DNA from 2 places in the Paenibacillus sp. FSL P4-0184 genome. Region 2 is predicted to be linked to the other one. Evidence: riboswitches for the same ligand, from Rfam matches in the RefSeq annotation. Region 2 holds a riboswitch; the other holds the start of a gene.
What was found. A riboswitch is a leader RNA that binds a small molecule or an ion and turns the genes downstream of it on or off. The one in region 2 is predicted to bind thiamine pyrophosphate.
Positions count from the first base shown of each region.

Region 1 (5,642 bases), on a different contig from region 2:
AGGGCACGTTCGCGTGCTTCGTCCTTGGATCGTTTCTGGACCGTCACCTGCCCCTCCATCACGTTGCCTAGTGCAGTCATATGCGGAAAAAGATTATAGGACTGAAAGACCATCCCTGTTTTTTGGCGTAATGCCAAAATGGACTTCTGGGGGATTTTCTTGTTATCCGTGAAATTAATTTTAATATCACTGAGCGATAAGCTTCCTTGATCAGGGACTTCAAGCAGATTAAAGCAGCGTAAAAGCGTTGTTTTGCCTGAACCCGATGGGCCAATAATGACCAGTACCTTGCCATGTTCCATTTCGAGATCAATGCCCTTTAATACCTGCAGCTCACCGAAGGATTTATGCAAATTAAGTATTTCAATCATAATTGTCTCCCCCTTTAGCTCGCAGAGTAACGACTCAGTCGTTTCTCCAAGTAATTTTGCAGTGCTGATAACACTGAGCAGAATAGTAAATAGAACAATCCTGCTTCGCAATAGATCAGCAGTGGCTCATAGGAGGTGGAAGCAACCTGCTGTGCTGTTCTGAACATCTCCGTATAGGTAATGGTCGCTGCCAGTGAAGTGTCTTTGACCAAGCTAATAAAGGAATTCGATAACGGCGGTACAGAAACACGGGCAGCTTGTGGCAGTATAACGCGGCGCAGTGCCTGGGCACGAGTCATCCCAACGGAGAAGGCCGCTTCCCACTGACCTTTATGTATAGACAGGATAGCAGCACGTATAATTTCTGATGAATAAGCCCCTACACTAAGCGTAAATCCAATGGTTGCGGCTATGAAAGGGTCGAGCACAATTCCAACTGCCGGCAAACCATAGAAAATAATAAACAGTTGTACCAACAAAGGGGTTCCACGAATGACCCATACATAAAAGCGAGCGATCAGCTTCGGAAGTACCCACGGGGAGAGACGCGCTAGTGCAGTCAATATCGCTAAGATCAGTCCAAGTGCAAATGATATCAATGCCAAAGGAATGGTAAAAGCCACCCCAGCTTTTAGCAGGGGTAGCAGTGAATCTAAGAAAATTTGTATTTTGCGGTCATCCATTTTTAGACATCCTTTTTTGGTTCCAAGCTGGTTAGCTTCTGAAACCTTGTATTATTTTGAAACGTCAGCACCAAAGTATTTCTCAGAAATCTTTAAGTATGTGCCATCGCTCTTCATTTCAACAATTGCATCACTAACTGCTTTTACCAACTCATCGTTGCCTTTTAAGAAAACAGCTGCGCTTTGCGAACCGTCAGGAATCTCATCTACCACTTTAATTTTCACATCAGGCTTTTGCTTTTTCAGGTCTAGATAAGACAAACCATCATTTACAGTCGCATCAATACGGCCTGAGGTCAATAGGTCCATCGCTTGATTGAACCCGTCTGTAGCAACGATTTCAGCACCGTTCTCACGGGCGATATCGGACAGGTTACTGGTTAGAGATTGACCGGCTTTTTTACCCTTAAGATCTGCAAATGTTTTGATATCCTCATTGTTTTCACTTACTATCAATACCGCTTTAGATACGATATACGGTTCAGAGAAATCATATTTCACTTTACGATCTTCATTAATGGATACTTCGTTAAAAATAACATCAAACCGCTTGGCATCCATCCCAGCAAAAATACCGTCCCACTGTGTCTCAAAAAATTCTGGTTCAACACCGAGACGCTTCGCTACTTCCTCAGCAATTTCTACGTCAAAGCCGGTCAGTTTCCCTGAAGCGTCATGATAAGTAAAGGGTGCATACGTCCCTTCTGTTCCTATACGCAATTTGCCGCTAGCTTTAACAGCTTCCAGACTGTTTTGCGCAGTGGCTGTATTTCCACCATTCGTTCCAGCTGAAGAATTTTTAGAAGTATCGGTATTCGAATTATTGCCGCAGGCCGCTACAAACACCACGGTTAACGCCAATAGAATAGTTAAACTTAGTTTTTTCATTATTAATTCCCCTCTCTTTACCCGGAATTCATCCGGTAAATTGTATACTACACTGGCTGCTGTTTACCGTCAATGGTTTTTTCCGATTATATACATCGGAATTGTAATATTAGGTAAATCTCTACCCTTATATTACCCATTCTTAGAATAATCCTTCACAAGATCCTCTCTTTACATCTCAGAAAGATATGGTATATTTATAAACAAATTAAATATGGACCTGTTATTTCACTAGGGGAGTCGGCCGACTGAGACGGAGCTTCAAGCTCCGGACCCTTGGAACCTGATCTGGATCATACCAGCGGAGGGAAGTGGAGCAGAATTTTCATCCCATGCATTTTTAGTGTTCCTATGCTGAATGAACTTTTTGACCCATTTATTTCCCACCGGAAATGAATGGGTCTTTATTTGTTTACAATCAATCACAAAACTTAAGCGTAGGCTTCCGAAGCAAGTTTTGTAAGATGCTTTCCAAGAAGCCAACGCTCACAAAACTTTTTAGGAGGTTCGATCATCACGACAATCCTATCCATTCAAGGCTTAACCTACTCCTTTCCGGAATCAGAACAACCCCCTGTATTCGCAGATCTATCCATGGATATCAGGCAAGGAGAATTTGTCTCTGTCATTGGGGCTAGCGGATGCGGGAAAAGTACGCTTTTCAAAACTATAGCAGGCTTGCTAGAACCCACTCATGGGAAAATAAAAATTCATTCGAACTCGTCATCCTCTACTCGCTTAGGTCAGATCGCATACATGCCTCAGCAGGATTTGCTGCTGCCATGGAGAACCGTGCTCGACAACTGTCTTTTGCCCTGGGAGATTAAACCAAGGTTTAGTAAACAACAGACGATCTCTCACATTCGGGAAATGCTGTCACGCTTCGGTTTGGCCGATGTAGAGAGGGCTTATCCCCATGAGCTTTCGGGTGGCATGAAACAGCGAGTCGCATTTCTACGAACGCTTGTAGCTGGCGGCGGGGCCGGTCTTATGCTGCTAGATGAGCCATTTGGAGCGCTCGACGCTATGACCAAACGTGAGATACACCGTTGGCTGTTGGGGCTTTGGGATGAGCTGGATCAAACAGTGATGCTCATCACCCATGATCTAGAGGAAGCGCTGTTACTAAGCGATCGGATTTATTTATTATCTGGAGGCATGCATAGCGAAATACAGGAGATCGTCGTTGATTTACCGAGGCCAAGACATTACAAGATGAACTATGAACCCCGGTTTATAGCGTTACGGGAAGAGTTGGAGCGGAGACTGTATGCAGCCCAAACCTTTTAAAAAATATTTAAACAATTACGGCCCCTTCATTCTACTGCTATTGTTCATTCTTGTGATCTGGGAATCAGCTGTTCGTCTTCACTTGATTCCAGCCTTTATCCTACCTGCACCTTCTTCAATAGGTATCGCATTGATCGAACACAGGCAATTACTCAGACCGCATTTATTGGCGACACTGCAGGAGATATTGGTAGGTTTTGTTCTCTCGGTTATCTGTGGTTCACTGCTGGGCACCGGAATGTTCTTGTTTCGCCCCCTTGAAAAGGCCATCTATCCGTTCCTTATTATCAGTCAGACGATCCCGTTAATCGCGCTATCCCCCATTTTTATTATGTGGTTCGGGTATACGCTGTGGAGCAAAGTGGCTGTTGTGTTTCTAACTGCTTTTTTTCCAGTCGTTGTGAGTACATATGACGGACTTCGTACAAGTGGTCAAGCCTACAAAGACTTATTGTTAACATTTGGCGCAAACCGCTGGCAACTGCTTGCTAAAACCCAAATCCCGCTGGCGCTGCCCTCTTTTTTCTCAGGACTAAAGCTATCTATTGTGTACTGCGTGATTGGAGCAACCATCGGCGAATGGCTCGGCGGCAGCAAAGGACTCGGTTACTTTAGCAGAAGGATGGCCGGAAATATGCAAAGTGCCGAAATGTTCGCCGCTGTATTTCTGTTGTCCGCGCTCGGTGTAGTGTTGTTTCTGATGATAGCTCTGCTCGAACCATTATTTTTAAAGAAAAGAGGATCTAAGCAATGAATGATTTGAATTTCCAAAGAAAATGGCTTATTCCCGTATTTCTCATATGTTCAGTCCTAATCTTCACCAGCTGCGGAAAAGCATCCAATGTAAGTAGTCCTCCTGCTAATTCATCTATTAACGAAATTAAACAAACGCACAAGCTGACGATTATGCTCGATTGGTATCCCAATGCCGTTCACTCTTTTTTATATGCTGCTGAGCAGAATGGTTATTTCCAAGAGGAAGGTCTGAACATAGAGATCCAAATGCCTGCAGACAGCAATGACGCACTGAAACTTGTAGCAGCTAATCAAATCGATTTAGCACTTAGTTATCAACCTCAGGTGCTCATGGCACGCAGTGAGAACATTCCAGTACGTTCGATTGCAGCGATTGTGAGGCATCCGCTTAATCATTTAATGGTACCTCAGGCTGGAGACATTCATAGTCCCAAAGACCTTACAGGTAAACAGATTGGGTATTCTTCCATTCCTCTTTATGAAGCCATGATTCGTACGATGATCCAAAACGATGGGGGTGACCCTAAGGCCAGCAAATTAATCGACGTAGGCTTTGACCTTATTCCGGCGATTGCGACGGGGCAAGTGGATGCCATTATGGGAGGGTTCATTAACCACGAACAATTAATCCTGGAAAAAGAAGGTCATCCCGTGAACTCGTTCAATCCCACGGATTATGGAGTACCCGATTATTATGAGCTAGTCCTTGTCGCCAGCGATCAAGGAATACAAAATTCTGAGTCCTATTTCAAAAAGTTTCTAAATGCAATTACAAAAGGACAACAATTTGTGCAGGATAATCCGGAACAAGCGTTAAATTTGCTGCTTGCACACGAAGATGAGACCTCTCCACTCGATAAGCAAATTGAAGAGAAGAGCCTGGCAATTCTACTACCGCTAATGAATGCGGGTGATCAAGATTTTGGATATCAAGCGCCAGCGTCTTGGGAGAAGGTAAGACAGTGGCTATCGGACAATGATTTACTGTCTACTGACATCAAAGCTGAGGATGCTTTTATTAATTTTTAAACATTAGCTATTCGCTCATAAAACTTGAGGAGGAATAATCATGAGTTATCTATCCAAAGTACGGGAATCCAATCCACTTGTCCACAATATCACCAACATCGTCGTAGCCAATTTCTCAGCCAACGGTCTTTTGGCGCTCGGTGCCTCCCCCTTTATGGCGGATGCTCACGAGGAAGTGGTCGATATCGCCGCATTTTCATCTGCTGTAGTTCTAAATATCGGCACACTGAATGACTGCGCCATTCAATCCATGGTGCTCGCGGGACAATCTGCGAATAAGCACGGCGTTCCCTTAGTTCTTGATCCAGTGGGTGCGGGAGCCACTTCTTATCGAACAGCGGTCACTCAAAAGCTAGTGAATGAGATGCAGATTACTGCGCTACGTGGCAATGTAGCAGAAGTTGCCAATGTCATTGGTGAAAGCTGGTCTATTAAAGGGGTAGATGCAGGCGAAGGGGATGGCGACGTAGTCGTCTTGGCTGAGACAGCCGCGCGGAAGTTAGGTTGTGTAGTTATCATCACCGGAAAAGACGATGTCATCACAAATGGAGATAACACCTACATTGCCAGCAACGGTCACCCTATTCTAACGAAAGTAACGGGAACCGGTTGTCTGCTAAGTGCA
Region 1 is NZ_JBBORN010000002.1:729,697-735,338, reverse strand. Features, by position in the region: gene MKY52_RS25035 (amino acid ABC transporter ATP-binding protein) at 1-371, opposite strand, end outside; gene MKY52_RS25030 (amino acid ABC transporter permease) at 386-1,054, opposite strand; gene MKY52_RS25025 (amino acid ABC transporter substrate-binding protein) at 1,106-1,942, opposite strand; TPP riboswitch at 2,166-2,269, shown strand; gene MKY52_RS25020 (ABC transporter ATP-binding protein) at 2,537-3,232, shown strand; gene MKY52_RS25015 (ABC transporter permease) at 3,213-3,986, shown strand; gene MKY52_RS25010 (ABC transporter substrate-binding protein) at 3,983-5,017, shown strand; gene thiM (hydroxyethylthiazole kinase) at 5,058-5,642, shown strand, end outside.
Region 1: another riboswitch for thiamine pyrophosphate. It lies ahead of MKY52_RS25020 (ABC transporter ATP-binding protein); the one in region 2 lies ahead of MKY52_RS07055 (ABC transporter substrate-binding protein).

Region 2 (5,642 bases):
TGTATATATTTTAAGTAGCTGTTTACTGACCTTGTTACTGCTGGCTCTTTTTCCGTTCACAGATAATCGATTAGCTGCATTCATCGTAATTATGCTACTTGGGCTATTTATGTCCGGTATTTTCTCCATAGCTCTAGTCTTCTCCAGCAAGATGCTACCAGGAGCCGAAGAATCAACACCCAGCATAATGATCGCTGCTGGAGGTGTCGGTGGAGCTCTGCTGCCCCTATTTATGGGCTGGTCTATGGACCATCTAAAAGTGGCACAAACTGCTGGGTTACTTGCCGGTTTTGCCGCCTTCTTGTTCTTGCTGAGCATTGCCACATGGAGATTCCAATCCAGACAAGCAGTGCAAAGAAAGAGTTCCAGTATTTAGAATGTTAAAATGGTATCAACCTAATCCTTTTAGGGTAATGTCATCTATAAGCATATTCTGAGCACAAGGATGGACGATGAATGGATAAGCTTTCAACTGAGCCTTTATTACATACTGCGCTTATGCAGTTTATTTTTCCCTTTTCAATAAAAAAGGGCGATTCTAAGAAGCTTATCCAACAATTGCAGGATGATGGCTTCACACGTTTTTTTCTGGATAATAAAGAGTTAGAAAATGCCTATTACGGAGAAGATCACTGTGTTTCCCATGAACGGATGGAGCGCACCTATTTACCGTTTGCTGCACATATTCTTTTTCCACGCAAGAAGGATGTAGACTCTTTCCGCCGCTTTTCCAGAGTCAATAATCTGGACTGTATTCTAGAGATTCCTCAGCAGTCTATATTTTTTAAAATTCTCTCGACGGATATATTCATATGTCCTTTTCAGCTTGGATTTGTGACGATACGTGTCCAGCTTGAGGGGGATTCGATTCCCTTTAGTATTGCACTGGAATTCGCGGACCGCTTCCGGACGCTTGAGAATACCTTCGTACAGGATGACTACACCTATATCCATTGCGGAGAACAGACCTATGAGATGGTAGAGGATTTTGTCTTCCGAAATCTGGTGGATGGACTGGAGCCTTTTCTGGATCACTCGGATATTAATGGGGCTTATTTCGAGACCCTTCCCTTTTTCGTAGATGAAAGAATGCAGGTGCAAGCCTTTTATGGCTTTCAGAGTGAAGGAGATTCTGATGAGATTAGTATAAATATGCGCTATCGCGCCTCTCAGCTTGATGGAATTGATCTGAACGGGAAGCCCTATGCCAGTGCCAGCGATCCAGCGTATATTGCGAACTACTGTCATGAGCATTCCTATAATCGATGGGGCCCAGACTCGTATTATATGATGAATGAGCAGACCTTTTGCTGTCTGACCCGAGCTGAACCAAAGATCGCCGTTAGCCTGGCCAACCAGATGTACGGGCAATATTATTACGGATTTCTACTCAATATTTTCCACAAAATTGTTCTGCTAAAGCTGGCAAATATGCATTCCCGACTACGCATAAACCACGATTATGATGAGATCGACAATTTAATCTACTCGATTAATAAATTCTCGGCAAAGTTTTATTTCTTGGAGCTGATTTCACAGTCGCAAGGACGGGAGATTTTTCTTCAGCTGCGTAAAGTATACGGGAATGACGCTCTGTTCGAGGAAGTAAAAGAAACCTTGACTGACCTGTTTCAGTATCAAGATAAGTTCCAATCGAAGCGCCGGGATAATCTGCTGATGATCCTCACTGTATTTACGGTGGTAAGTGGGATTTATGGCATGAATCAAGTCATTGACGATCTGGATGGAAAGATTCAATGGAGTAAGATGGTTAGCTATTCCCCCTTTGAGTTTCTTGCTCTTTTCGTGATTATGAGCGGGATAATGATCAGTGTTGTCCTTACGCTAGGTGCTCTGGTTACTGAGCTTAAGCGGCGTCATCGCAAGAAACATAAAGATCTGGATTAATGAAAACGGACGGAGAGATTCGAAAAATTTAGGCGCGTGCTACTAGACATTCCGAGAACAGCCGTCTATAATACACCGTATGCAAGCATAAACGCCTTCAGCGTCCTTATAAAGACGATTAGCGTTTAAGCGAGAAATACCCGTTAACTTCATAGAACCAGGGGTGCTGGAATTGGCCGGCTGAGATTGTATCCCACAAGATACTGACCCTTATACCTGATCTGGATAATGCCAGCGTAGGAATCGCCAATTGGTTTTGGTCCCTGTGACCTTTACTAACCTTGCGCCAAGCCAGCGTCCCGATCACTCGGGGCGCTTTTTTTGTGTAGATCACAAAAGATGTAGAAGAAATGTACATACTACACTTTATGGTTCATGTTGGATGACGGGATCTGGCAACCTTAAAGGAGAGAAGAAGACATGCAACTCAAAAAAGCACTTATGCTTAGCCTCACCTGTATGCTCATTCTTGCGATTGCCGGATGCGGCAGCAACAATGGGAATACAGCCGGAAACAAAGGAAATGCTGCGGATTCGAATGCAGCGACCGGATCAAATGCTCCGAAAGAGCTTACCAAAGTTAAGGTTGCACTGGATTGGACACCGAATACGAACCACACCGGTCTATACGTAGCCAAGGATCTTGGTTATTACGCGGAAGAAGGTCTGGATGTAGAAATCGTTCAACCTGGCGCAGCGGGTTCTGATACTATGGTTACCTCTGGCGAAGCCGCTTTTGGGATCAGCGCTCAGGAAGGATTGACTCTAGCCCGTCTACAAGGCGTTCCCCTTGTCTCGATTGCAGCCATTATTCAGCATAATACTTCGGGATTCGCCGCTCCAGTAGACCGCAATATTAAATCACCAAAAGATTTTGAGGGTAAAACCTACGGCGGTTGGGGCTCTCCTGCTGAAGAAGCAGCCATGAAGGCGATCATGGACCCTGTTGGTGGCGATGTGAAAAAGGTGAAGCTAATCAGTATTGGTGAAGCTGACTATTTTACCGCAGTCAAACGTGACATTGATTTCGCTTGGATCTTCTACGCTTGGACAGGTATTGAAGCCGAACTGCGTGGTGAGCCTCTGGATATGCTCTACTTGAAGGATTATGCGCCTCAGCTCGATTATTACACCCCTGTGCTGACCACGAGTGAGAAGCAGATTTCTGAGAATCCAGATTTGGTGAAGGCTTTCCTGAAAGCTACATCGAAGGGTTATCAATATGCGATTGATCATCCAGAAGAGGCTGCCGCTACATTATCCAAGGCTGTGCCTGACCTTGATGCAGAGCTTGTCCTAGCTAGCCAAAAATGGCTTAGCCCGAAATATAAGGACGACGCCCCACGCTGGGGAGAGCAAAAAACCGAGGTCTGGCAGAATTACGGCGACTGGATGTATGATTTGAAGCTGCTGGACAAACCGCTGGATGCAGCTAGTGCATTCACGAATGATTTTTTACCGGCGGAGTAGACCGGACTTCCCAAGTTCGTTCAAGATTCGACGCCGAATCTGCTTCCTGAATTACATCGTTATCAAAGTTGGCTTTTTGAACTTACCTATTTCAATGAGAGTTCAAAAAGTCGACTTTCAGAACCAAGAAGGTTGAACGTTACTTGAGGAAGGAGGAACGGAGCGTAGTGATGTGCTACGTGAGTACCGGACTTCCCAAGTTCGTTCAAGATTCGACGCCGAATCTGCTTCCTGAATTACATCGTTATCAAAGTTGGCTTTTTGAACTTACCTATACTATTTGAGAGGATTGATTATTGTGGCTAATACATTATTAAGCATTCAAGTAATTCCTAAGACTCCAAACAATGAGGACTCCATCCCATACGTAGATAAAGCGATTGAAGTTATTCAAAAATCCGGCGTTAAACATCAGGTGAATCCACTGGAAACTACTATGGAAGGTGAACTGAGCGAGCTTCTGGAGGTTGTACGTCAAATGCAGGAGGCGCTGATCGAGGCAGGTAGTCCAAGCGTGATCTCCCAAATCAAAATCGCTCATAACCCTAACGGAATCAGCATGGATAAATTGACGGAGAAATATCGGCCGTGAGATCGACCTGGAAGCTAATATGGCCGCCCCTTGTGGCGGTCGTCTTCTTTTTAACCGTATGGCAGTTATCTGTTTCTCTATTCCATATCGAATCCTGGATTCTGCCGAGTCCTGCTGATATTGCTCGCGAATCCACCAGTAATGCCTCAGGTCTCTGGGCTCATACGATGGCTACGCTCCGACTCACATTAATCGGTTTTCCTATTGGTACAGGTGTAGGCTTGATCGTTGCGCTACTTTTGCATCTTTTACCTTGGGCTAGACGGGCTTTTTATCCACTCATTATTCTGAGTCAAAATGTTCCCTCTATCGCACTCGGACCACTGCTTATCATCTGGTTTGGCTTCGGCCTTTTGCCCAAAATCGTGCTGATTACAATGGTATGCTTCTTCCCGGTAGCTGTCGCTGCAATGGGCGGCTTGTCTCAAAGTGATCAGGTCATGATGAATTATATGAAAATGGCGGGCGCAAGCAAGTGGCAAATCTTCACCAAGCTGGAGCTTCCGTCTTCTATCCCGGCACTATTTTCCGGTGTGAAAATATCAGCTACCTATGCGGTTATGGGAGCCGTGGTCGCTGAGTGGATTGGCGCGGATAAAGGGATTGGCTATTATATGCTCTTGCAAAAATCGGCTTACCGTACGGATCGGATGTTTGTCGCTATTGTTATTATTGTGCTCCTTAGTCTTGTGCTTTTTGCGATTATCGCCTTGCTCGAAAAATGGTTAGTTCGCTGGAAACCGCGCCGTAACTCATAGAAAGGAAGATGCCTGTATGTCTCAAGCGACGCAAATAGAGCAAAGAACAACTGAAATCATAAGCTCTCCTGAAGCTCATACTGCACCACCTGCTCTTGAAGTAAGCGGCATCTCCAAGTCCTTCACCCATCGTCGCCGCGAGACGAACGTGCTTAACAACGTCTCTCTTAAGGTAGAGCAGCAAGAGTTCGTTTCGATCGTCGGTCCTTCCGGCTGCGGAAAAAGCACCTTATTCCATATGATCGGCGGACTAGTGAAGCCCGATGCAGGAACGATCCGCATGAACGGCAGAGCCGTTACGGGTCAACGTGGTGAAATCAGTTATATGCCGCAGCAGCCTGCGCTTTTTCCTTGGCGAACGATTGAAGATAATGTACTGCTAGCCGGGGAAATTAAAGGCGCTCTGCAGGATGGAGCTCGTGAAGAAGCGCGCCAGTGGCTCGCCAAGGTTGGCTTGAATGGATTCGAACAGGCTTATCCGCATATGCTGTCTGGTGGGATGCAGCAGCGTGCTGCTTTTCTCAGAGCATTGCTGGCTCCGCAGGAGTTGATGCTGCTCGATGAACCTTTCAGCGCATTGGATGCACTAACTCGCAGCGAAATGCAGCGCTGGCTGCTGGAGCTGTGGGAGGAGAATCGCCGCTCCGTGCTATTCATTACCCATAACATCGAAGAAGCGTTGCTGCTCTCAAATCGTATTTATGTATTCTCAGGTCGCCCCGGCTCCATCCTACATACTGTTGACGTGCCATTTCCACGGCCACGCCGCGATGAGATTACGGATTCCCCGGACTTTCTTAAACTCAAACGCCAGCTGTCACAGTGGATGCGAGAAGAACAAGCTAAAAGCGAGAAGTAGCTTTTTGAATAGAGGTCACTCCACTCACTTTAAACGAGAGATTAAACAAAGAACC
Region 2 is NZ_JBBORN010000001.1:1,651,642-1,657,283, forward strand. Features, by position in the region: gene MKY52_RS07045 (MFS transporter) at 1-376, shown strand, start outside; gene MKY52_RS07050 (hypothetical protein) at 457-1,908, shown strand; TPP riboswitch at 2,058-2,168, shown strand; gene MKY52_RS07055 (ABC transporter substrate-binding protein) at 2,329-3,378, shown strand; gene MKY52_RS07060 (thiamine-binding protein) at 3,677-3,970, shown strand; gene MKY52_RS07065 (ABC transporter permease) at 3,967-4,728, shown strand; gene MKY52_RS07070 (ABC transporter ATP-binding protein) at 4,745-5,587, shown strand.